DNA from 3 places in the Comamonas sp. 17RB genome. Region 2 is predicted to be linked to each of the others. Evidence: predicted binding sites of a transcription regulator. Region 2 holds the regulator's gene; each other region holds the start of a gene.
What was found. The regulator HrcA, encoded in region 2, represses chaperone genes, less so after heat shock. The targets are predictions, from matches to a motif close to TTAGCACTCNNNNNNNNNGAGTGCTAA.

Region 1: groES (co-chaperone GroES) is a predicted target of HrcA. The motif match lies at 5,659-5,685, and genes of this name have one in related genera.
Region 3: rpoH (RNA polymerase sigma factor RpoH) is a predicted target of HrcA. The motif match lies at 5,649-5,675, and genes of this name have one in related genera.

What each region holds. Positions count from the first base shown of each region.
Region 1 covers NZ_JASHHY010000007.1:122,720-130,451, reverse strand. The annotation lists gene QM470_RS13685 (class I SAM-dependent methyltransferase) at 1-13, opposite strand, end outside; gene QM470_RS13680 (DUF1415 domain-containing protein) at 13-642, opposite strand; gene QM470_RS13675 (deoxyguanosinetriphosphate triphosphohydrolase) at 865-2,040, opposite strand; gene aroB (3-dehydroquinate synthase) at 2,131-3,276, opposite strand; gene groL (chaperonin GroEL) at 3,490-5,139, opposite strand; gene groES (co-chaperone GroES) at 5,280-5,570, opposite strand; gene QM470_RS13655 (DUF3325 domain-containing protein) at 6,005-6,364, opposite strand; gene QM470_RS13650 (hypothetical protein) at 6,361-6,678, opposite strand; gene QM470_RS13645 (PepSY-associated TM helix domain-containing protein) at 6,675-7,732, opposite strand, start outside.
Region 2 covers NZ_JASHHY010000007.1:274,145-281,876, reverse strand. The annotation lists gene galU (UTP--glucose-1-phosphate uridylyltransferase GalU) at 1-619, shown strand, start outside; gene QM470_RS14425 (sulfurtransferase TusA family protein) at 700-927, opposite strand; gene QM470_RS14420 (NUDIX domain-containing protein) at 1,192-1,815, opposite strand; gene cysM (cysteine synthase CysM) at 1,932-2,837, opposite strand; tRNA gene QM470_RS14410 (tRNA-Leu) at 2,877-2,961, shown strand; tRNA gene QM470_RS14405 (tRNA-Met) at 2,985-3,061, shown strand; gene QM470_RS14400 (DUF3079 domain-containing protein) at 3,482-3,712, shown strand; gene QM470_RS14395 (hypothetical protein) at 3,855-4,481, shown strand; tRNA gene QM470_RS14390 (tRNA-Ile) at 4,684-4,760, opposite strand; gene hrcA (heat-inducible transcriptional repressor HrcA) at 4,803-5,810, opposite strand; gene QM470_RS14380 (NAD kinase) at 5,840-6,745, shown strand; gene recN (DNA repair protein RecN) at 6,749-7,732, shown strand, end outside.
Region 3 covers NZ_JASHHY010000011.1:156,563-164,294, forward strand. The annotation lists gene QM470_RS19385 (SURF1 family protein) at 1-39, shown strand, start outside; gene QM470_RS19390 (SCO family protein) at 20-706, shown strand; gene QM470_RS19395 (SCO family protein) at 947-1,558, shown strand; gene QM470_RS19400 (methyl-accepting chemotaxis protein) at 1,791-3,392, shown strand; gene QM470_RS19405 (Bug family tripartite tricarboxylate transporter substrate binding protein) at 3,530-4,519, opposite strand; gene rpoH (RNA polymerase sigma factor RpoH) at 4,668-5,618, opposite strand; gene QM470_RS19415 (amidohydrolase family protein) at 6,177-7,373, opposite strand; gene QM470_RS19420 (Bug family tripartite tricarboxylate transporter substrate binding protein) at 7,401-7,732, opposite strand, start outside.

The DNA.
Region 1 (7,732 bases), 150 kb from region 2:
CGTGCTTGGCCATCAGTTGCCTGCCTTCTGGGGTTCGCCATGGCCGGTCACCGGGCAGCGCGCGCCCACGTCCAGATCCAGCCAGCCTTCCAGGCCGATGTCTTCCAGCACTTCCATGTTGCGCTCGAAAATCATCTCGGCCTCGGGGAAGGCCTCCACCGCCTTGTCGATGCTTTCCTCGCGGATCAGGTGCAGCGTGGGGTAGGGCGAGCGGTTGGTGCAGTTGGTCACATCGTCCACATCCGTGCCTTCGAACTGAAAGCGTGGATGGAAGGAGGCCACTTGCAGAATGCCGCCCAGATCCAGCTCTTCCACCATGGCATCAGCGATTTCCAGAAAATCGTTGAAGTCCAGAAAATCCTGCAGCGCCTCGGGCAGCATCAGCAGCGTGGTGTCGCGCTTTTCGGGGTTGGTCTCAGCCAGGGCTTCCAGCTCGCGATGCAGGTCATTGGCCACACCTTCGGCATCCGTGGCCTGGCTGACGACGTAGTGGATCTGGCCCTTCACATGCACGCCCTTGGCAAAGGGGCACAGGTTCAGGCCAATCACGGCCCGCTCCAGCCAGCGCACGGTGTCGGCGATCACCATGTCTTCGGGAAAGGATGGTTGGTCTGCGTCGGTCTGGATGGTGGTATCGGTCATGTGGGCCCCAAAAAGCAAATGGGGGCGCAACGCCCCCTCTCTCTCATCGATTCTGTGGCGCGAATTCTATCGGGCTGCCGCTCTTGCGTGCACGGTGCGGACTTTGCGCTGGCGCAAAGCCCGACCACGCCAGCATGCGGCACCCGGTATCGGCTGCCGGATTCTGGTGGCAGCGGCGTATCTGTGACTCCTCCAGCTGCAAGCGTAACGCTTTGCAGCGTTTCAGACCAGCAGGCGTTTTCCGGTCAGCCGTTCGTGCTCATGGGCGGCATAGCGGTCGGTCATGCCGGCCACGAAATCCGCCACGGCGCGGGCACGCCCGGCCTCGCTGGCGGCCGCCTGGGCCTTGGCCGCATGGCGCGGCTTCATTTCCTGCGGGCGGACCAGGTAGAGGGAGAACAGGTCCTGGACCACCGTCTGCGCATGGTCCATGGTCTGTGTGACTTCGGCGTGACGGTAGAGATTGCGAAACAGAAACTGTTTCAGCGCCTGGCTTTCCCTGGCCATGTCCGCGCTGAAGGCCACCAACTTGTCCGGATAGGCACGCACCGCGGCCACGCTGTCCACCCCTGCGGCCGCAATGCGCTGCCGCGTGGTGGCAATCACGTCGTACACCTGGTCGCTGAGCATGCGGCGGATGGTTTCGTACAGCAGGCGGCGCTGGTGCTCGGCCTGGGCCAGCTGCGGGTGCTGGGCCAGTGCCTGGGCGTGGTAGCGCGCCACCAGAGGGACCGTCAGCAGCTGCTCCCAAGTGAGGTAGCCGGAACGCAGACCGTCGTCCACATCGTGTGCGTTGTAGGCAATGGCATCGGCCAGATTGCACAGCTGGGCCTCCAGCGAAGGCTGACCGCCCTGCAGAAAACGCGCGGCCACGCCGCCGGGCTCCTGTGCCTCCAGTTTCTGGGCATTGGCCTGGGAACAGTGCTTGAGGATGCCTTCGCGGGCCTCGAAGGTCAGGTTCAGGCCGTCGAACTCGGGATAGCGCTCTTCGAGCTGGTCCACCACGCGCAGGCTCTGCAGATTGTGCTCAAAGCCCCCCCAGGGTCGCATGCAGGCGTTGAGCATGTCCTGCCCGGCATGGCCAAACGGTGTGTGGCCCAGGTCATGGGCCAGGCAGATGGCTTCCACCAGGTCTTCATTCAGGCCCAGCGGCCGGGCGATGGAGCGGCCCAGCTGCGCCACCTCCAGCGAATGGGTGAGCCGCGTGCGGAACAGATCCCCTTCGTGGTTCAGAAACACCTGGGTCTTGTAGACGAGGCGGCGAAAGGCGCTGGAGTGGACGATGCGGTCCCGGTCCCGCTGGTGGTCGCTGCGCGTGGGCGCCGCCACCTCCGCAAAACGCCTGCCCCGGGTCTGTGCCGGGTCGCATGCCCAAGGGGCCAGTGCCTGCATCGCCATCCACCACTCCTCTGTTCAAAGACACTTCAGAGACACCACCGCCGCGCACGGCACACCCCGTCGCGGCACAGACACCTTCCCCCCAGCGTGTCAGGCGGGTGCGCAGAAGCAGTCAATGACCTGGCGCACCAGGGCATCCGGTGCGCCACGCATGGTGGCTTTGCCCGGGCCGTCGATCAGCACGAAGCGGATCTCGCCCGCTTCGGCCTTTTTGTCCACCCGCATGTGTTCCAGGTAGGCGCCGGCGTTGTCCTGCGCGTCCAGCACGGCGCCGCGCGTGGGCAGGCCGGCGCGTTCGATCAGCCGGGTCAGGCGTGCCACAAAGGCCGCGTCCACCATGCCCAGTTCCTGCGACAGATGGGCCGCCATCACCATGCCGGCACCCACGCCTTCGCCGTGCAGCCAGTTGCCGTAGCCCATACCGGCCTCGATGGCGTGGCCAAAGGTGTGGCCAAAATTCAGCACTGCGCGCAAACCCGCTTCCTTCTCGTCCTGGCTGACCACCCAGGCCTTGATCTCCACGCTGCGCTTGACCGCCTGCGCCATGGCCGTGCGGTCACCGGCACGCAGACGGTCGATGTGCAACTCCAGCCACTCGAAGAACGCCATATCGGCAATCGGGCCGTACTTGATGACCTCGGCCAGCCCGGCCGACAGCTCGCGCGGCGGCAGGCTGTCGAGCGACGCCAGATCGCACACCACCAGCTGCGGCTGGTAGAAGGCGCCGACCATGTTCTTGCCCAGCGGGTGGTTGATGGCGGTTTTGCCGCCCACGCTGGAATCCACCTGCGACAGCAGCGTGGTGGGCAGTTGCACAAAGGGCACGCCACGCATATAGCTGGCAGCGGCAAACCCCGTCATATCGCCAATCACACCGCCGCCCAAGGCAAACAGCACGGTCTTGCGGTCGCAGCCATGCTGCAGCAGGGCGTCAAAAATCAGGTTCAGCGTCTGCCAGTCCTTGTAGGCCTCGCCATCCGGCAGCTCCACCACATGCACCTGCGGGTAGCGGCCCGCCAGCGCGGCACGCACCTGCTGCAGGTACAGCGGCGCCACGGTGGTGTTGGTCACAACCAGCGCACTGGCCGCCTTGGGCAGCGCGGCATAGGTGGCGGCATCGCCCAGCAGACCGGCGGCAATGCGGATCGGGTAGCTGCGCTCTCCAAGATCAATGTGCACGGTGGCCTGGTCGGCCGTGGCAGAGGCGAAAGGGACAAGCGGGGCAGCGGAGGTCATGCGGGCAGAAAGTCAGAAGTCGGGAAAGGTCTGCGCCCAAGTGTAGGGCAGCCGGCAGGCCGAGGCATCGCGGACCGGGTGGTACACCCACGGCAGAGGCGATGGTCGCGTGCGGACATGAAAAAACCCGCAGGCCTTGCGGCGTGCGGGTTGTGTCGGTCTGGGAGCGGGCAGAGCCTGGGCTCCACCCTTGTCACAGCGGCCAACAGGCAATTACATGCCCATGCCGCCCATGCCACCCATGCCGCCCATGCCGCCCATGTCGGGAGCACCAGCGCCTTCGGCCTTGGGGGCGTCAGCGATCATGCACTCGGTGGTCAGCAGCAGCGAAGCCACGGAAGCAGCGTTTTGCAGCGCGGTACGGGTCACCTTGGTGGGATCCAGGATACCCATTTCCAGCATGTCGCCGTAGGTGTCGTTGGCAGCGTTGAAACCGAAGTTGCCTTGGCCCTTCAGCACCGAGTCCACCACCACCGAAGGTTCGCCACCGGCGTTGGACACGATTTCGCGCAGAGGGGCTTCCACAGCCTTCAGCACCAGCTTGATACCGGCGTCTTGCTCGGCATTGCCGGTGGACAGAGCGCCCACGGCTTGCTTGGCGCGCAGCAGGGCCACGCCGCCACCAGCCACGATGCCTTCTTCCACAGCAGCGCGGGTAGCGTGCAGGGCGTCTTCCACGCGGGCCTTCTTTTCCTTCATTTCGACTTCGGTCGCAGCGCCGACCTTGATCACTGCCACGCCGCCGGCCAGCTTGGCCACGCGTTCTTGCAGCTTTTCACGGTCGTAGTCGCTGGTCGCTTCTTCGATCTGCAGGCGGATTTGCTTGACGCGGGCTTCGATTTCAGCAGCTTGGCCAGCACCGTCGATGATGGTGGTGTTTTCCTTGCCGATTTCGACGCGTTGGGCTTGGCCCAGGTCTTCCAGGGTCACCTTGTCCAGGGTCAGGCCGACTTCCTCGGCGATCACCTTGCCGCCCGTCAGGATGGCGATGTCTTCCAGCATGGCCTTGCGGCGGTCGCCGAAGCCAGGAGCCTTCACAGCCACAACCTTCAGGATGCCGCGGATGGTGTTCACCACCAGGGTCGCCAGGGCTTCGCCTTCGACGTCTTCGGCAATGATCAGCAGGGGACGGCCAGCCTTGGCAACTTGCTCCAGCGTGGGCAGCAGGTCACGGATGTTGCTGATCTTCTTGTCGAACAGCAGCACGAAGGGGTTGTCCAGAATCGCAGCTTGCTTTTCGGGGTTGTTGATGAAGTAGGGCGACAGGTAGCCGCGGTCGAATTGCATGCCTTCCACGACATCCAGTTCGTTGGCCAGGGACTTGCCCTCTTCCACGGTGATCACGCCTTCCTTGCCGACCTTGTCCATGGCTTGGGCAATGATTTCGCCCACGTCGGAGTCGGAGTTGGCGGAAATGGTGCCGACTTGGGCAATTTCCTTGGAAGTGGTGGTGGCCTTGGATTGCTTCTTCAGCTCTTCCACCAGGGCAGCGACAGCCTTGTCGATACCGCGCTTCAGATCCATGGGGTTCAGACCGGCGGCGACGTACTTGGAGCCTTCGCGCACGATGGCCTGGGCCAGCACGGTGGCGGTGGTGGTGCCGTCACCGGCGATGTCGTTGGTCTTGGAAGCCACTTCCTTCACGAGCTGGGCGCCCATGTTCTGCAGCTTGTCCTTCAGTTCCACTTCCTTGGCCACGGACACGCCGTCCTTGGTCACGGTGGGGGCGCCAAAGGAGCGCTCCAGCACCACGTTGCGGCCCTTGGGGCCCAGGGTCACTTTGACGGCATTGGCCAGAATGTTCACGCCTTCGACCATGCGTGCACGTGCTTCACCACCGAAAACTACGTCTTTTGCTGCCATGTTTGGCTCCTACAAATGGGTTCAATGTGGCTGCCTCAGCGCATCCTGTGGGCTGAGACAGCTATGAATTTGAAAGTTTGGATGCTGGGGAACGGGTGCCTGGGGCGCGGGCCTTCGGCACCGGTAAATCACTGGGTGATTTACTTCTCGACGACTGCGAACAGGTCGTCTTCCTTCATCACCAGCAGCTCGTTGCCGTCGATCTTGACGGTCTGGCCGGAGTACTTGCCGAACAGCACGCGGTCGCCGACCTTCACGTTCAGAGCGATCTGTTCGCCCTTGTCGTTGCGCTTGCCAGGGCCCACTGCCAGCACTTCGCCTTGGTCAGGCTTTTCGGCGGCGTTGTCAGGGATATAAATGCCCGAAGCCGTCTTGGTTTCGTTCTCAAGGCGCTTGACGATCACGCGGTCGTGCAGAGGACGCAGGTTCATTCACTTCTCCTAGAAATCAACAAAGTGGATTTATCCGTTCCACGCTGCGCAAGGTCAGCGTGGCTAAACAGGCGAGGGACCGGGCTTGTTAGCACTCAACCCCTACGAGTGCTAATAATAAGGCGAAATCGGAAGCTTTCAAGTGCCAAGGTTGCTTGAAAAGAAGGGCTATCTCCGATGCAACAGCACGGTCACGGCACTTTCGTCCCTGCGACGCCCTGTTCCAGGCTGTCCAACCAGCCCGCCGCCAGCCCCATGGCAGAGCGGCCTGCGGGATGACCGGACGCCTGGGTGCAGATGCCTTACCCGGCGGGAAACACGGCCAAACTATCGAAAATTGATTTCAATATGTTGACTTTGCCTCCACACACGCCACCGATTCCCCTGGGCAGAGCGCCTTTTCTGGCGCACCATGGGCCGACCCACGCTCCAGGCTAGGCCGCCACGCCGTGCGCCAGTGTCCACGCCAGAGCGAACAGCCCTGCCACCGCCACCGCGGCCGCTCCACTGCGCGGGGCATAGGTCAGCAGAGCGGCCACCAGCAGCGCCGCCGCACTCAGCCAGCCCAGCCACAGCACGGTGCCGACCGCAGGCCCCCACCAGCGTATGCACTGCCACAGCGCCAGGGACAGGCACACCAGGCCCGCCCCCCGCAGCACGCCGCTCAGCACCGGGCCGGGCTCACCCCGCGGAAGGATTTGCGCGCAATGCCGGTCCATGGCCCGGCTCAACAGCAGCATGGCCGCCAGGCACAGCGCCAGAGCGCACGACATCACGCTCCAGACCGCGGTCATGTCCAGCCTTTCAGCGCCAGCCACACCGCCCCCAGCAGCGCCGCGCTGGCGGCCTGTACGACAGCGACACGCCACACACTGCGCACATGGAACACCCAGAGCGCCAGGGCGGTGTAGAACACAAAGCTGAGCAGCGTCGCCAGCAGCACCGCTTGCGCACGGTCCATCACCCCCAGGGCCACCAGCCCATGGGCCATGGCGGCACACGCCAGTGCCGTGATGGCATACCCGCCGGCTCCGGCCAACACCACGCGCAGGAGCACGCACCAGCGGTATCTTCTGGTCTGCACCGCGGTCATGGCGCCTGATTTCATGGCGTGCCTCCGGGCAAGGCACGCCGGGAGGGGCGTGCAGTTTTCCGGCCGGATTGCACATGGCGCCATGCGGCCCACCACGCCAGCAGGCCCATGGCCGCACACGTCAGCTCGACCCCTGCGCGCTGACCATCGCCGTGGGCGAGGTACTGGCCCAGATGCTGGCCGGTGGTGGCGATGTTCAAGCACGGCAGCGCCAGACACAGAAAGGCCACGGCCCACAGCTGCTCACGCCAGGCCTGGTGCGGCGCGCGCAGCAGCGCGTGCAGCAGGCTGACGGCCCACAGGGCAAAGAAGACGCGGATTTCCCATGCGCTGCGCGCTTCCAGGCTTTGCGGCAGCAAACGGTTTCCATACAGATAGCCGATGGATGCCAGCGCCGTGCCCGCAAGCGCGGCCACATTCAGCGCATCGATGCAGCGGTACATCTGCGGCGTGGCCGCTCCCCATTCTTGGCCGCTGCGGGTCCTGCGCTTGATGGAAAACAGCAGCAAGCCGGTGGCCACCATGGCCGTACCGATCAGACCACAAACAAAGTACAGCCACTTGGCAGTCCAGCCCCCATAGGTGACGAGATGCAGGGCGCTGATCACCGGATGGACCTTGCTCGCCACGCTGCCCGTCGCCTCCCGGTGGGGCGCCTGCAGCACGCGGCCGGTGACCGCATCCAGGGTCATGGACTCTGCGCTGTTGAGCATGCGGCGGCTCTCCCCGGTATCCGGGCTGCGTGCCGTGACACGCACGATCGCGGCCCCCTGTTCCGGTCGCTGCACCACCACACCGGCCACAGGCTCCTGCAGCCACTGCTGGGCATGCTGTACCAGGCCGACCAGATCACGACCTGCCGCGGCAGCTTCATCGCCCGCCGGCTGGGTGCCGGGCGCGGCATTCAACTCGGCCTGATAGCGGCTGTAGGCCGCTTTGTCCTGCCCGTACACCGAATCCAACGGCCACGGCATGTAGCTCGTATAGAAATGGGCCAACCCGGTGTAGACGATCATGAAAAGAAAAGGCAGCGTGAGCACCGCTGATGCGTTGTGGGCATCCAGCCAGG
Region 2 (7,732 bases):
AGATCTGGTGCGCGCCGTCAGCCCGGCCGACATGAACTGTCTGTTCGTTCGCCAGCCGCGGTCGCTGGGCCTGGGCCATGCGGTGCTGTGCGCCGAGCCCCTGGTGGGTAACGAACCCTTCGCCGTCATCCTGGCCGATGACCTGATGACCGGATTGCCCGGCGGCCCCGGCGTGATGGCACAGATGACCGCCGCTTTCCTGAAGCAAGGCCGCTCGCTGCTGGCCGTACAGGAAGTGCCGCTGGAACACACCAAACGCTACGGCATTGTCAAAGGCGAGCCCGCTGGCGGCCCGCTGCTGCGCGTGGATGAAATCGTGGAAAAACCGGCACCGGAAGTGGCCCCTTCACGTATGGGCGTGGCCGGCCGCTATGTGCTAACACCACGCATCTTTGACGAGATCCGCAGCCAGCCCAAGGGCGTGGGCGGAGAAATCCAGCTCACCGATGCCATCGAGCGCCTGATGCAGCATGAAACCGTCTATGCCTACCAGTACAGCGGCAAGCGCTATGACTGCGGCAGCAAGGAAGGCTTTCTGCAAGCCACGGTGGAACTGGCACTGCAGCACCCGGAAGTGGGCGCCTCGTTCCGCGCCTACCTCCAGACCCTGGACATCTGACAGCACGCCCTGCCTGGGCACAATGAACAAAAGGCCTGCTGTTGCAGGCCTTTTGTGATCAGAAGCCCGCCTTTAACGCATCAGCGGCGGCGCAGCACGTGGATGAATTCGTCGCCCACGGTTTCCTGGTGCACCAGTTCGTTGCCCGTCTGCTTGGCAAACGCCTGGAAGTCGCGCAGCGAACCGGTGTCGGTGGCCACCACTTTCAGCAACTGGCCACTCTCCATGCCCGACAGGGCTTTTTTGGCCTTGAGGATGGGCAAAGGGCAGTTCATGCCGCGGGTGTCGATTTCTTGGTCAATCTGCATGGGGTTCTCGCAAAAGTGCAGCCTTGGGGGCTGCTCTGGAGGGCCATTGTAGAAAGCCTGCAGCAGCCTTGTGACGGACAGCGGTACCGACCTGCCCCCACGGGTGACGCTCCATACCACTGTCTTCCGAAGCGTGAGTGCACCACGACGCCTGTGGGCGACGCACACGACGCACAAGGGCCATCCATCGTGCACACGGCCCCTCTGGGGCAGCCCACGGGGGAAGACGGGAACAGAGGAAGCCGCATCGCGGCTCAGGGGGCGTTACGCCAGGGTGGGCGGTAGCTGAAACCGCGCATCTTCGCCCCAGGGGCGCAGCGGCCACTTGGCGGGATCCGGTTCCGGGCTTTGGCCGGGGCGGAAGGCCCCGAATTGCGGCTCCACGCCCTTATCGCGGATCCAGTGGGCCAGGGCATAGCCCGTGCCCGCCGGCCAGCAGCGCGCGGCTTCGGGGGTCACCCAGCGGTATTCCAGCAGCTCGGGGGACAGGCGCACATCGTCGGGATTGCCCGCCACGCGCACGTGGTAGGCGATCAGCACCTGGTTCATGCGCAAAAATTCCCAGCTGCCCAGCAGGCGCAGGGCTTTGACCTGCAGACCGGTTTCTTCCAGCACCTCGCGGCAGATGCCGGTTTCCGGCGATTCGCCGGCTTCCATGAAACCGGTGATCAGGCCGAACACGCCTTCCTGCCACAGTGCATTGCGCGCCAGCAAGGCCTGGCCGCGGTCGTTTTCCACCACCGCCGCCAGCACGGGCGTGGGGTTACCCCAGTGCGTGAAGCCACAGGCCGGGCAACGCAGACGGCTGACATCGCCGCTGTCTTCCGCCTGGGTGATCCATTCCAGCGGCGTGGCGCAGTTCGAGCAAAAACGGGTTTCGAATGCCATGGAAGTTCCGGTGCGAGTTTGAGTTTTTGATAGCAGCCTGCACGCTTGCAGCATGCGCAGACTGCGATCTTGAGCATCAACCCGGCCAGTGTAGCCGCCAGGCAGGAGGCCTGCTGTTACGCAGGGAACACGCCGGTGGACAGGTAGCGGTCGCCGCGGTCGCAGACGATGAAGACGATGGTGGCATTGGTTTCGCGCTTGGCGATTTCCTGGGCCACCCACAACGCACCGGCGGCAGAAATGCCGGCGAAGATGCCTTCCTCGCGCGCCATGCGGCGGGCCATGTCCTCGGCATCATCCTGGCTCACATAGACCAGCTCGTCGACCAGACTGGCGTCATAGATCTTGGGCAGGTATTCCTCGGGCCACTTGCGGATGCCGGGAATGCGCGAACCTTCGGAGGGCTGGGCACCGATGATCTTCACATCCGGGTTCTGCTCCTTCAGGTACTTTGCCACGCCGGTGATGGTGCCGGTGGTGCCCATGGCGCTGACGAAGTGGGTAATCTTGCCGCCGGTCTGCGCCCACAGTTCCGGGCCCGTGGTTTCGTAGTGGGCGCGGGGATTGTCGGCATTGGCAAACTGGTCCAGCACCACACCCTTGCCCTGGGCCACCATCTGGTCGGCCAGGTCGCGGGCGTACTCCATGCCGCCGCTCTTGGGCGTGAGGATCAGCTCGGCACCATAGGCCTTCATGGTCTGGGCGCGCTCGATGGACAGGTCCTCCGGCATGATCAGCACCATGCGGTAGCCCTTGATGGCAGCCGCCATCGCCAACGCGATGCCGGTGTTGCCGGATGTGGCCTCAATCAGCGTGTCGCCGGGCTTGATCTCGCCGCGCTCTTGGGCACGCTGGATCATGGACAGTGCCGGGCGGTCTTTCACCGACCCCGCAGGGTTGTTGCCCTCCAGCTTGCCCAGAACCACATTGCCTTTTTCCGCGTTTGCGGCAGCGTTGATGCGCTGCAGTGCCACCAGAGGCGTGTTGCCGATGACGCTTTCAATCGAAGGATACGTTTGCATGTGCATAAATGTGCCATAATCCACGCTTCCCTGATTGCTGCCCGGGTGGTGGAATTGGTAGACGCAGCGGACTCAAAATCCGCCGCCGCAAGGCGTGCCGGTTCGATTCCGGCCCCGGGCACCACAGAATCAGAGAAAACCAGTTATCGCGAGGTGGAGCAGTCTGGTAGCTCGTTGGGCTCATAACCCAAAGGTCGTTGGTTCAAATCCAGCCCTCGCAACCAATTGGTGCATCCGCACCACAAAAAAAGCCCACTGCAAGTGGGCTTTTTTTGTTTTCGTGACCGGCTATCCGCCACCGATGGCCTGCCCCTTGCCAGGATAGCCCCCCCTGCAAAAAGGCTGTGCATGCCGACACTGCCGCCGACCCGCCCCTTGCTGTGCGTTTTTCACCAGCATATCGCCACCAGCGATTCCCAGCATGCGCACAGATGCCTGCCACGCAGACCGGGATCTGCTCCAGGTCGCCCACGGCTTTGCACTGCCCCGTACGGCAGGCACCGTGCGAGCATCCGCTTGCCCGCAGACAGGCATTGCTTGACACAGGGCAAGCCGCGGTCAATCTTCTGCCGCTTGCCCTGGCAGCCAACAGCCACTGCGGCGCATACTGGCTGGGCATTCTCCCCCATGCCGCGAGCGACAACATGGCCAAGAAATTCCCCAGCAACCCACCCCACCCCGAACGCCTGTGCTGGGGCTGTGACCTCTACTGCCCCGCCACCGATCTGCGCTGCGGCAATGGCTCCGACCGCACACCCCACCCCAGCGAGCTGTGGGGCGAAGACTGGCAAGCCATGGACGAAGGCACTCCCGCTGAAAACACCGCATCTGCGCCCGAAGATGCAGGCGCAGCGCCCCCTGCAGCCACGGCATAAGAAATTTGTCCCGCATTCAGTCGCAGGTTGCAGAAATTAGGGGTGGCTTTGAGAACCTGAATCATCGACACCACCGGTGGTGTGTTGGTGCGAACCAGACGCTACAGTCAGCTGTTGCAGCACCGCATGTGGACCATCGCCAATGACCGCCCAATCCAACGACACGCTGAAATTCGAGCGCCGTAAATTTGAAGTCACGGACCTGTCGCAGGGAACACTTTTTGATCCCGCTGCCCATGGGTTCTCGCCAGTCAGAACCAGCACCGGATGCCACAGGGGGTTCGAATGCCAATTTTCGGTATCCGACGGCCAACTATTTCTGCAGACACTCTGGATCAACCACGGCGACTTCACCCATTCGTTCAATCCTGACGGCTCCATCCGCTCGCACGATTTGCGGCTGCTGCCCATGCCATTGCTGAACGGCATCAGCGCAACAGAAAAATACGATAACTCAAGGTTCCCCGACTTCCAGGGCCGGTATGACGGGCTGAAGCTGCCGCTGTCCTATACCGGCCATGTGCTCATCGCAGCAGACAGAATCTTCAACGGGCCATGGTGGGGTGGCCATCGCAGGGCATGGGATTTTCATCACTCCCTGATGCTGAGCTTTGAGCAGGGCAGACTGACCGCCCGCAAGGACACCTCCGAGATACTGCAAGTCTTTGACGCACGGTACTGCACCGACGGTTATCTGCTTGGAGACAAGCGACGCAACGGCCTGCGCTACATACGGCGGCATATCGGTCACGGCTTTTATTTTTTCTAGACCAGCTGTGCGCAGGGCAGCAACCGCCTCTTTTTCCAACACCATCTGCAGCAAGCCACTCTGACAGCCACCATGCCAGAGCCCGTCAGGCCGCAAATCCTTCGCATGAGGGTTGCCAACCCAGCCCGTGTTTTGCGTTGGCACACGGTTGACGGCACCAAAGAAAAACGGGCTACGATTGCTCGTAACCCGTTGTATTCATTGGTAGGGCGTGAGGGACTTGAACCCGCGACCAAAGGATTATGAGTCCTCTGCTCTAACCAACTGAGCTAACGCCCCTTGCCAGCCCGGCGCATGGCAGGGCGCACGCATTGTAACGGCTTAGCGCCGGCTGCTCAGCGCATTGGTGACCAGCTTGGAGGTGATGTCCACGATCTGGATCATCCGGTCGTAGTGCATGCGCGTGGGGCCGATCACGCCCAGCGTGCCCACGACTTGGCCATCCACCTCGTAAGGGGCGCTCACCACGGACAGCTCCTCAAAAGGCACGACCTGGCTTTCTCCACCAATGAAGATGCGCACACCTTCGGCCTGGCTGGAGAAATCCAGCAGCCGCAGGATCTGGGTCTTTTGCTCGAACAGATCGAATGCCTTGCGCAGATTGCCCATGTCGCTGGAGAAATCGCTCACCGACAGCAGGTTGCGCTCGCCCGAGATGATCACCTGCTCCTGGGGCTGGGGGTTCATGGCCTCGGCGCTGACATTGACGGCCGCCTGCATCAGATTGGCCACCTCGGTGCGCAGGCGCTCCACTTCGGACTGCATGCGCTCGCGCACCTGCTCGATGGCCAGACCGGCGTAGTGCGCGTTCAGGAAATTGGATGCTTCCAGCAGCTGCGAGCCGGAGAAATCATGGTCGGTAAAGATGACGCGGTTCTGCACATCGCCTTCCGGCGACACAATGATGACCAGCACCCGGCGCTCGGACAGCTTCACGAACTCGATGTGCTTGAACACCGAGCTGCGCCGCGGCGCCATCACCACGCCGACAAACTGCGACAGGCTGGACAGCATGTTGGCGGCGTTCGCAATCACCTTCTGCGGTTGTTCCGGCACCAGTTCCTGCGCAGGCAACATGTCGCGGCTCACGGTCAGCATGGTGTCCACAAACAGCCGGTAGCCCTTGGCGGTGGGCACGCGGCCTGCGGAGGTGTGGGGGCTGACGATCAGGCCCAGCTCCTCCAGATCCGCCATCACATTGCGGATGGTGGCGGGGGACAACTCCAGGCCAGAGGCACGCGACAGCGTGCGCGACCCCACAGGCTGGCCGTCGGCAATGTAGCGCTCGACCAGCGCTTTCAACAACAACTTGGAACGATCATCGAGCATGGAACGATTTTAATGATGTAATTTCCCTTATGACGTCCAAGTTTCGCCATGTAGCCCTGATCGGAAAGTACCGTGTCGCTTCCCCCACGGGCCTTCCCCAGGACAGCCCGCGCCAGGCCCTGGAAGATATTGCAGCTTTCCTGACCACCCAGGGCTGTGAAGTGATTGTGGAAGCGGAGACCGCCTTGCACATGGGTCTGCCCGCACAGTACCGCAGTCTGGATGTGGACGCCCTGGGGCAGGCCTGCGATCTGGCCCTGGTCATGGGCGGCGACGGCACCATGCTGGGGGTCAGCCGCCACCTGTCACGCTATGGCACGCCGCTGATCGGCATCAACCAGGGCCGCCTGGGCTTTGTCACCGACATTCCGCTGGACGACAACTTCCAGCCCACGCTGCAAGCCATGCTGGAAGGCTGCTACGAAGAAGACACTCGCCCGCTGATCGAAGCCCGCGTGATGCGGGGCGATGAATGCGTGTTCGAGGCCCTGGCCATGAACGATGTGGTGGTCAACCGGGGCAGCACCTCGGGCATGGTGGAGTTGCGGGTGGAGGTGGATGGCCGCTTCGTCTCCAACCAGCGTGCCGACGGCTTGATCGTGGCCACCCCCACCGGTTCGACCGCCTATGCGCTGTCGGTGGGCGGTCCGCTGCTGCACCCGTCCGTGGGCGCCTGGGTGATGGCCCCCATTGCCCCCCATACCCTGTCCAACCGCCCCATCGTCCTGCCCGACCAGGGCGAAGTCATGATCGAAGTGGTGGGCGGGCGCGACATCAGCGCCAATTTCGACATGCAGTCGCTGGCCTCGCTGCGCCATGGCGACCGCATCTATGTACGCCGTGCGCCCCATGGCATCCGTTTCCTGCACCCCCTGGGCTGGAACTACTACGCCACGCTGCGCAAGAAACTGGGCTGGAACGAAGGGGGCAACTGAGCCATGGCCCTCAAACGCATTGCGCTGCGCGACTTTGTCATTGTGCAGGCGCTGGACCTGGACCTGCACGCCGGCTTCACGGTGCTGACGGGTGAAACCGGCGCCGGCAAATCCATTCTGATCGACGCCCTGCAACTGGTGCTGGGCAGCCGTGCGGATGTCGGCGTGGTGCGCGAAGGCACGCCCCAGGCCGATATCACCGCCGAATTCGACTGCCCACCCCACCTGTCCCGGTGGCTGGACGAAGGCGGCTTTACCCAGGAAGACAGCCTGCTGCTGCGCCGCGTGATCGATGCCCAGGGCCGCAGCCGCGCCTGGATCAATGGCGCACCGGCCACAGCCACCCAGCTGCGCCACCTGGGCGATGCACTGCTGGACATCCACGGCCAGCATGCCTGGCAAAGCCTGACCCGGCCCGAAGCGGTGCGCGAGCTGCTGGACGCCTATGCCGGCGTGGACACCCAATCGCTGCGCACCCACTGGAGCGCCTGGCGTGCCGCGCACAAGAACCTGGAACATGCCCTGGCCGCCCAGGACACCCTGCAGCGCGAACGCGAACGACTGCAGTGGCAGATTGGCGAGCTGGACAAGCTCAGCCCCGGCGCCGACGAATGGGAAGAGCTGAACACCCAGCACACCCGGCTGTCCCACGCCCAGAGCCTGCTGGAAACCGCCTTGGGCGCACTGCACCTGCTGGAAGACGATGAAACCGGCATCACCAGCCCGCTGACCCGCGCCCACAGCACGCTCCAGCACCAGGAACACCTGGAACCCGAATTCCAGGCGATTGCCGATGTGCTGGCCTCCAGCCTGGCCCAGGTCCACGATGCCCGCCACAGCCTGCACAGCTATCTGCGCCGCACCGAGCTGGATCCCGAACGCCTTGCCGAACTGGACAGCCGTTTGACACAGTGGATGCAGCTGGCGCGCCGCTACAAGCGCACGCCCGAAGAGCTGCCCGGCCTGCTGCAATCCTGGCGTGACGAA
Region 3 (7,732 bases), on a different contig from region 2:
CTGCGCCGCGCTTCTTTTGATGCTGCCCATGCCCCCTGAATCGTCTGCTCCCAAGCCCTTGGGCCTGACCGTGCACAGCCTGCCGGAGGCCGGCGTGTCCGATCCGGCGCGCACCCGCAGCGGCCGCTGGAAGATGCTGGCCGTGCTGCTGGTCTGCGCGGCCCCGGTGATCGCGTCCTACTTCACCTACTACGTGGTCCGTCCCGAAGGACGCAGCAGCTTTGGGACCTTGATCGATCCGCAGCACCCCATGCCCGATGTGCAGGGACAGCGCCTGGATGGCAGCACGGTGCCCCTGGCCAGCCTGCAAGGGCAGTGGCTGCTGGTCAGCGTGGCCGGCGGCGCCTGTGAAGGCCGCTGTGCCGAGCATCTGTACCTGCAACGCCAGCTGCGCGAAAGCCTGGGGCGCGAGAAGGAGCGCCTGGACTGGGTCTGGCTGGTGACCGATACCGTGGAGCCCGATGCGGCCCTGCGCCCGGCCCTGGAGCAGGGCAGCGCACTGCGCCTGCCGCGTGCGCAGGTGGCGCAGTGGCTGCAGCCCGAGGCGGGTCACGCGCTGGAGGAGCATCTGTACATCGTCGACCCCCAAGGCCACTGGATGATGCGCCTGCCGGCAGGCATGGAGCGCAGCAGCGCTGGCCGTGCCAAGCGCGATCTGGAGCGCCTGCTACGGGCGTCTTCCTCCTGGGACCAGCCGGGGCGCTGAACTGGGGCTGCCTGCGGCCGTCCAAACCCTTGCGCAGCTGCCAGTCTCTCCGGAAATGCGCACCATCACGGAGCATGGTGCGACCCTCGGGTTAGGATTTGCCATCCAGGCTGGGTGCGCCGCCTGCCGCAAGGGCGGTGGTGGCAGCACGCAGCATTTTGTATTTTCATGGTGGGTCAGCCAGCCATGCCCCGGTTGGCTGGCGGTGCGCTGACCCCGCCCATTGCGAGAGGGATCAGGATGGACAAACGACGGATGCTGCAAGGCCTGCTGGCCGCAGGACTGGTGGCCGGCATGGGCCTGGGGCTGGCGGGCTGTTCGCGCCAGCAGGAAGTCAAGCTGCAGGGCGTGGATGTGACAGGGGCCGAGTACGCCAAGGACTTCCCGCTGCCCGACGCCGACGGCAAGCTGCGCTCCATCAAGGATTTCGCCGGCAAGGTGACCGTGGTGTTCTTCGGCTACACCCAGTGCCCCGATGTGTGCCCCACCACCCTGCAGGAACTGGTCGAGGTCAAGCAGATGCTGGGCGCCCAGGGCGACAAGCTGCAAGGGGTGTTTGTTTCCCTGGATCCGGAACGCGATACGCCGGAAGTGCTCAAGGCCTATGTGGGCAATTTTGACCCGAGCATGGTGGCGCTGACCGGCACCCCCGAACAGGTGGCGGCCGTGGCCAAGGACTTCAAGGTGTTCTTCCGCAAGGTGGAAGGCAAGGTGCCCGGCGCCTACACCCTGGACCACACGGCCGGTCTGTACATGTACGACCCCCAGGGCCGCCTGCGTGCCTACCACCGCTACGGTGCCGGTGCCCAGCCGCTGGTCGCCGATGCCCAGGTGCTGCTGGCCGAAAAATAAAGGCTGATGCCGCCGGCAGCGGCATCAGGTCAAGGGCATCTTGCCGCGGGTCAATATCTGCGGCGTGCATGCCACGATGGGACATCCCCAGAGATTGGTATTCGCTATGCGTTGCGGGGTGGTGTTGATTTTTATCAACCGGGCCCCGGGGACGGCTCCGCATATTGCACCTCTTCGGTGGAGTGCCGGGAGCGCCGCATCCACCCGCAAAGCACACAAGCGAAGGGGGTTTATGCGCATCAATCTGCCGGTCACCGCCGTAGAGCACCAGTTGCAGGACGGCGATACGCTGCTGTCTGCCACGGATCTCAAAGGCAACATCATCTATGCCAATGATGCCTTTTTGAACACCTGCGGCTACAGCTTCGAGGAGCTGCAGCAGCAGCCCCACAACATCATCCGCCACCCGGATACCCCGGCCATTCTGTTCGCCGACATGTGGAATACCTTGAAGCATGGCGCCAGCTGGACGGCCGTGGTCAAGAACCGCTGCAAGAACGGTGATTTCTACTGGGTGCGGGCCAATGCCAGCCCCATCCAGGCGGGCGGTAAGACGATGGGCTATCTGTCGGTGCGCACCAAGCCCACGGCGCAGGAAACCCAGGCCCAGCAGGCGCTGTACGACCTGCTCAACAGCGGCAACCACCAGTTGCAGGTGCGCCGAGGCTATGTGTTCCCCCAGGGCTGGCGCGCCTGGTGGAGCCGTTTGCACTTTGTGTCGGTCACCACCAAGCTCTACACCGGAGCCGGGGCCATGCTGCTGTGGGCCGTGGCGCTGGGCCTGGCGGCCGCCCTGGGCGTGGACCACACCATGCTGCTGGCCATGGCCCTGGGCTGGGCCGGATGCGCGTTCGGCGGCTTGCTGTGGATGGGGCGCCACCTGGTCTGGCCGCTGCATGCCGTGCTGCGCCAGGCGCGCCAGGTGGCCAGCGGGGAAAGCGCGCAGTCGCTGTTCCTGAACCGGCGCGATGAGGTCGGCAGCCTGATGCGCAGTGTGGAGCAGGCGGGGCTGAACATGCGTTCCCTGGTCAGCGACATCGAAGGCAAGGCCGAGCAGGTCAGCGCGTGCGCCGGGGCCTTGCAGACCGGCAATGTGCGGCTGGCGCAGCGCACCCAGCAGGCGTCGACCGATCTGGAACAGGCGGCACAGGCGCTGGCGCAGCTGGGACAGACGATTTCCGGCACCCAGGGCCTGGCCGAATCCGCCATGGTGCAGGCGCGCGAAGGCGTGCAGGGTGTGAGCCAGGGCCAAACCTGTGTGGACCAGCTGGTGCAGGCCATGCAGGGAATCGACACCTCCAGCAAAAAGGTGGCCGACATCGTGGGCATGATCGATGGCATTGCCTTCCAGACCAATCTGCTGGCGCTGAATGCGGCGGTGGAAGCCGCGCGGGCGGGCGAGCATGGCAAAGGCTTTGCCGTGGTGGCGGCGGAGGTGCGCCAGCTGTCGCAGCAAAGTGCCCAGGCCGCGCGCGACATCAAGAACCTGATCCAGGGCTCGCGCCAGCAAGTGGAGCAGGGCCACGCCGCCGCCCAGACGGCGCGCATCACCATGCACTCGGTGGTGGAAGGCATCGATGGCCTGGCCCAGTCCATGGGGCGCATTCTGGAGCAAACCCATGTGCAGGCGGCCGGCAGCGCGCAGATCAGCGACGCCGTGGCCCATTTGCGCGACCTGAGCGAGCAGAACCGCGGCATGGCCGAGGAAAGCGCCCAGCTCAGCGATGTGCTGGCGCTACAGGCCCAGCGCCTGCACGGCGCAGCGGCGGTGTTCATTCCCCGTCAGCGGCAGGCGCTGCAGACCCTGGAAGTCCGGGCCCTGGAGGCGGCCTGACCAGGGCGCGGGCAGCGGCCATGGCCTGCAAGGCCGCAGGCCCGGTTCCCGGACGCATGGCGTGAAAAAAGGAGGCCTGGGCCTCCTTTTTGTCGGGTGATAGCCCCTGGCGGGCAGGCCGTGGGGCCGCGCCGCGCTCACTGCCCGCGAATGCCCTGCTCACGGATGATGGTGCCCAGGGCTTTCACATCCTGCTGGATGCGGTTGGACAGGCCTTCCGGGCTGCTGCCGACCACCTGCCAGCCCTGGACGGCCAGCTTGGCACGCATGTCCGGGGTGCGCACGATGGCGCTGACGGCGGCTGCCAGCTTGTCCACATGGGCGCGGGGCATGGCCTTGGGGGCGGCCACAGCGTTCCAGATTTCCAGGTCAAAGTTCTGCACGCCCAGCTCCTTCAGGCTGGGCAGGCCGGGGGCCAGCGGGCTGCGGGCCGCGGAGGTCACGCCAATGCCGCGCAGCTTGCCGGCCTGGATCTGCTGCATGGCCAGCGCGGGCGGCAGCATGGACAGCTGCAGATCGCCGCCCTGCAGGCCTTGGTACACCTGGGGGTAGCCCGCGTAAGGCACATGTTCGGGCCGCAGCGCGGAGCGGCTCTTGAGCAGTTCCATGCCCAGGTGGCCCACGGTGCCCACGCCGGGCGAGCCATAGCTCCACTTGCTGCCGGCAGCGGCACCGGCTGCGAAGAAGGCCTTGCCTTCCGGGGCGTTGGCCGGCGCCGCCAGCACCAGCGGCGCCACGCCGATCAGGCTGACGGGCTGCAGGTCCTTCACCGGGTCGTAGCGCACGGCCGGGTTCAGCAGCTTGGCAATGGTCATATTGCCGTTGATCATCACGCTGAACGTGTGGCCGTCCGTGGCCTTGGCCACGGCTTCGGCGGCGATGTTGCCGCCCGCGCCCACCTTGTTTTCCACAATGATGGTCTGGCCCAGGGCTTTTTCCAGCGGCTCGGCCAGCGCACGGGCGGTCAGATCGGGGGAGGAGCCCGCAGGGAAGCCCACGATCAGGTGCAAGGGCTTGCTGGGCCACTGCTCGGCCTGGACCGCACCCACGCTGCAGCCCAGGGCGGCCGCGCAGGCCAGGCTCATCAGGCTGCGGCGGCACAGCGTGGAGCGGGTGGATTCGGTCATGGCTTCTCCCAATGCAAAAGTGATAGCTGCCTGCGCGGATGGCGGTGACGGCAGGCAATAAAAAACCCGGAAATTATCCGGGTTTCAGGAGGTTGCAGGGCAGCCATGGGCGCAGTGCCTGTGTGGCACTGTGCGGTTTGGGCCAGGTTTATGCAAACTCGGCCAGCGCCTTCTTCATTTTCTTCATGGCGGCCACTTCGATCTGGCGGATGCGTTCGGCACTCACGCCGTACACGGCTGCCAGCTCATGCAGCGTCATGCCGCCGGAGCCGTCATCGTTCACCTTCAGCCAGCGCTCTTCCACAATGTGGCGGCTGCGGTCGTCCAGCGCTTCCAGCGCCTGGGCAATGCCGTCGGTGGCCATCACATCGCGCTGGCGCGATTCGATCATGGCCGTGGGCTCGTGGGCGCCGTCGGTCAGGTAAGAGATGGGGCCGAAAGCCTTGTCATCGTCGTCACTGGGCGAAGGGTCCAGCAGCACGTCACCCCCCGACAGGCGGGTTTCCATCTCCATCACTTCCTCGCGCTTGACGTTCAGCTTGGCGGCGACGGAGTCGATCTCCTGTGCAGTCAAGGTGTCGCGGAAGGTGTTGTCGCCGGTTTCAATGGCGGCATCGGCCTTGAGCTCCTGCTTCATCGAGCGCAGGTTGAAGAACAGCTTGCGCTGGGCCTTGGTGGTGGCCACCTTCACCATGCGCCAGTTCTTCAGGATGTACTCGTGGATCTCGGCCTTGATCCAGTGCATGGCGTAGCTGACCAGACGCACGTTCTGGTCGGGGTCGAAACGCTTGACCGCCTTCATCAGGCCCACATTGCCTTCCTGGATCAGGTCGCTGTGGGGCAGGCCATAGCCCATGTACTGGCGCGAGATGGAAACCACCAGGCGCAGATGGGACATGATCAGGCGCCCGGCGGCATCCAGATCGTTGTGTTCTTTGAGTTTGCGCGCATAGTCCTGCTCTTCCTCCTGGGTGAGCATGGGCAGGCGGTTTACAGCGGAGATGTAAGCATCCAGATTGCCCAGCGGCGGCACCAGAGCCCAAGGATTCGCAGGTGCCAGAGCCGTCGCAGCCGTGAGGGTGCCCGTCTGTGTAGTCATTGCATTGATCCTTTCTTCCATAAATCCATATTAGCACTCTCTATGACTGAGTGCTAAGGCATAAGTTCCCGCGATGTAGGGCCAGGGTTCGTGACAAGTTGTCGCAGGCTTCGTACACCGTCACAGGGTTTGTACTGGATTTGGAAGGCGCCAGTGCGTGGCACGTATAAAGCCTTGTAAATCATTGTTTTATCAAGATTTCATGGCGGGAAGCTGGAATGCCGGGGCGGCGGCCCTGGCGGCTGAGTGTGCACTTCCTGTCGCAGGGCGTTGTGGTGAAACCCCTGGGGAAAATATGCCCATGTGCCGTGCGGCGGGGAGTCATCGGCCCTCGACCCCTGCCGCGAACCGCCATGGCATCTGGCCGTCTGTGCCAGCGGTTTCTGCGCTCCGGCTGCTGCCGGTCTCGTAGCACCAGCCTCTGCTGTGCAACAGACAGACCGGGGAGGTCTATCTGTCCAAGGGTTCTGGGTGGATGCGAGTGCTTGCTATTGCTGTGCGCTATAAGGGGCGGAAGCCACAGAAGCTCGTCAGCGGGTACAGCGCTTCTTGTTGCGGTTATTCCAGCAGCAAGGTGCCCTCGCGGGCCACGATCCGACCGTGGGCAATCACCAGGGAGCGGACGGGGCGGGCGGCTACGGCGTGGGCGGGCGTTTGCGCCGGCACCAGCACCAGGTCGGCCTGCCTTCCGGGTGTGAGGCCATAGTCGGCAAAGCCACAGACCTCGGCCCCTGCGTGGGTGACGCAGTGCAGGGCTTGTTCCACTTCATCGTCGCGGCGCAAGTTGTAGCGCATGCCGATGAACATGGCGCGTTCCAGCATGTCAGGGCGGCCGTAGGGCGACCAGGTATCGCGGATACCGTCGTTGCCGCCGGCCATGGGCACGCCCGCGCGCTGGCAGGCGCCCAGCGGCGGCACGCTGCGCGAAGGCGGCGCACTGGTGACCAGCGACACGCCCAACCTGGCCATGCGCGCCAGCAGCGTGCTGCGCTGGGCATCGTTCACATCGCCCAGACAGAAGCCGTGGCTGATCACCACCTTGTTGTGCAGGCCGTGGGCTTCGGTACGGTCCAAAATCAGCTGGAGCGAGAAGGCTCCCATGTCACCGGGTTCGTGCAGGTGGATGTCGAGCGGTTTGTTGTGGCGCTCGGCGATCTCGAACAGCACGTTCAGCGACTGCGCCGGGTCCAGGTCGATGGCGCAGGGGTCCAGACCACCCAGCACGTCGGCCCCCATGGCCAGGGACTCATCCAGCAGCTGTGCCGTGCCTTTGCGCTGCAGCAGGCCCGACTGCGGGAACGCCACCACCTGAATATCCTGCCAGGGCGCCATGTCCGCGCGGGTCTGCAGCAGGCCCGCCACATGCTTGGTGCCAATGTCCGTATCCACGTCGGCGTGGCTGCGGATGCGCGTGGTGCCCAACGCGAGAAACTCGCGTGCCATGCGCAGCGACTGGCTTGCGCTGTCGTGCCGGGCTTGGGCACGGTAGGCGCGCTCGTTGTTGATCTTGTCGACCAATTGGTTGCCCACCTCGTTGACGTACCAGTCCTGGCCCCAGAGTGTCTTGTCCAGGTGGGTGTGGGATTCGACCAGGCCGGGCAGCAGCAACTGACCCCCGCCATCGATGCGCTCAGCACCTTCCGGGAGGGGCAGCGAGGTGCCCATGGCCGCGATACGGCCTTGCTCGATCAACAGGTCGCAGGCTGGCCCGCCCATGGGGCGAACGTTCTGCAGTAAAAGGCTGGAAGTGCTCACGTGGAATGTTTCCTGTGGTGATGGAGCCTATCGCACGGCGCCGATGTCGGGCGTGGCGATCTGGCGCATCTTTTGGGCGTCTGTCTGGATCAGCTTGGCGAAGTCAGCGGGCGTACCGCCCGATTGGCCAATGCACGCCTGGTCGAGCATTCTGAGGACCTGGGGTTCGCGCATCACCGCATTGATCTCGGTGTTCAGGCGTGTCACCACCGTGTCCGCTACCCCCTTGGGGGCGAAGATACCGGTCCATACGCCGAAGTCATAGTTGGGCAAGGCCTTGCTCGCCGACATGGCGGGGATGCCCTGCAGGACTTCGCAGTTGGTCTTCGAGGTGGTGCCCAGCGGCTTGACCTTGCCCT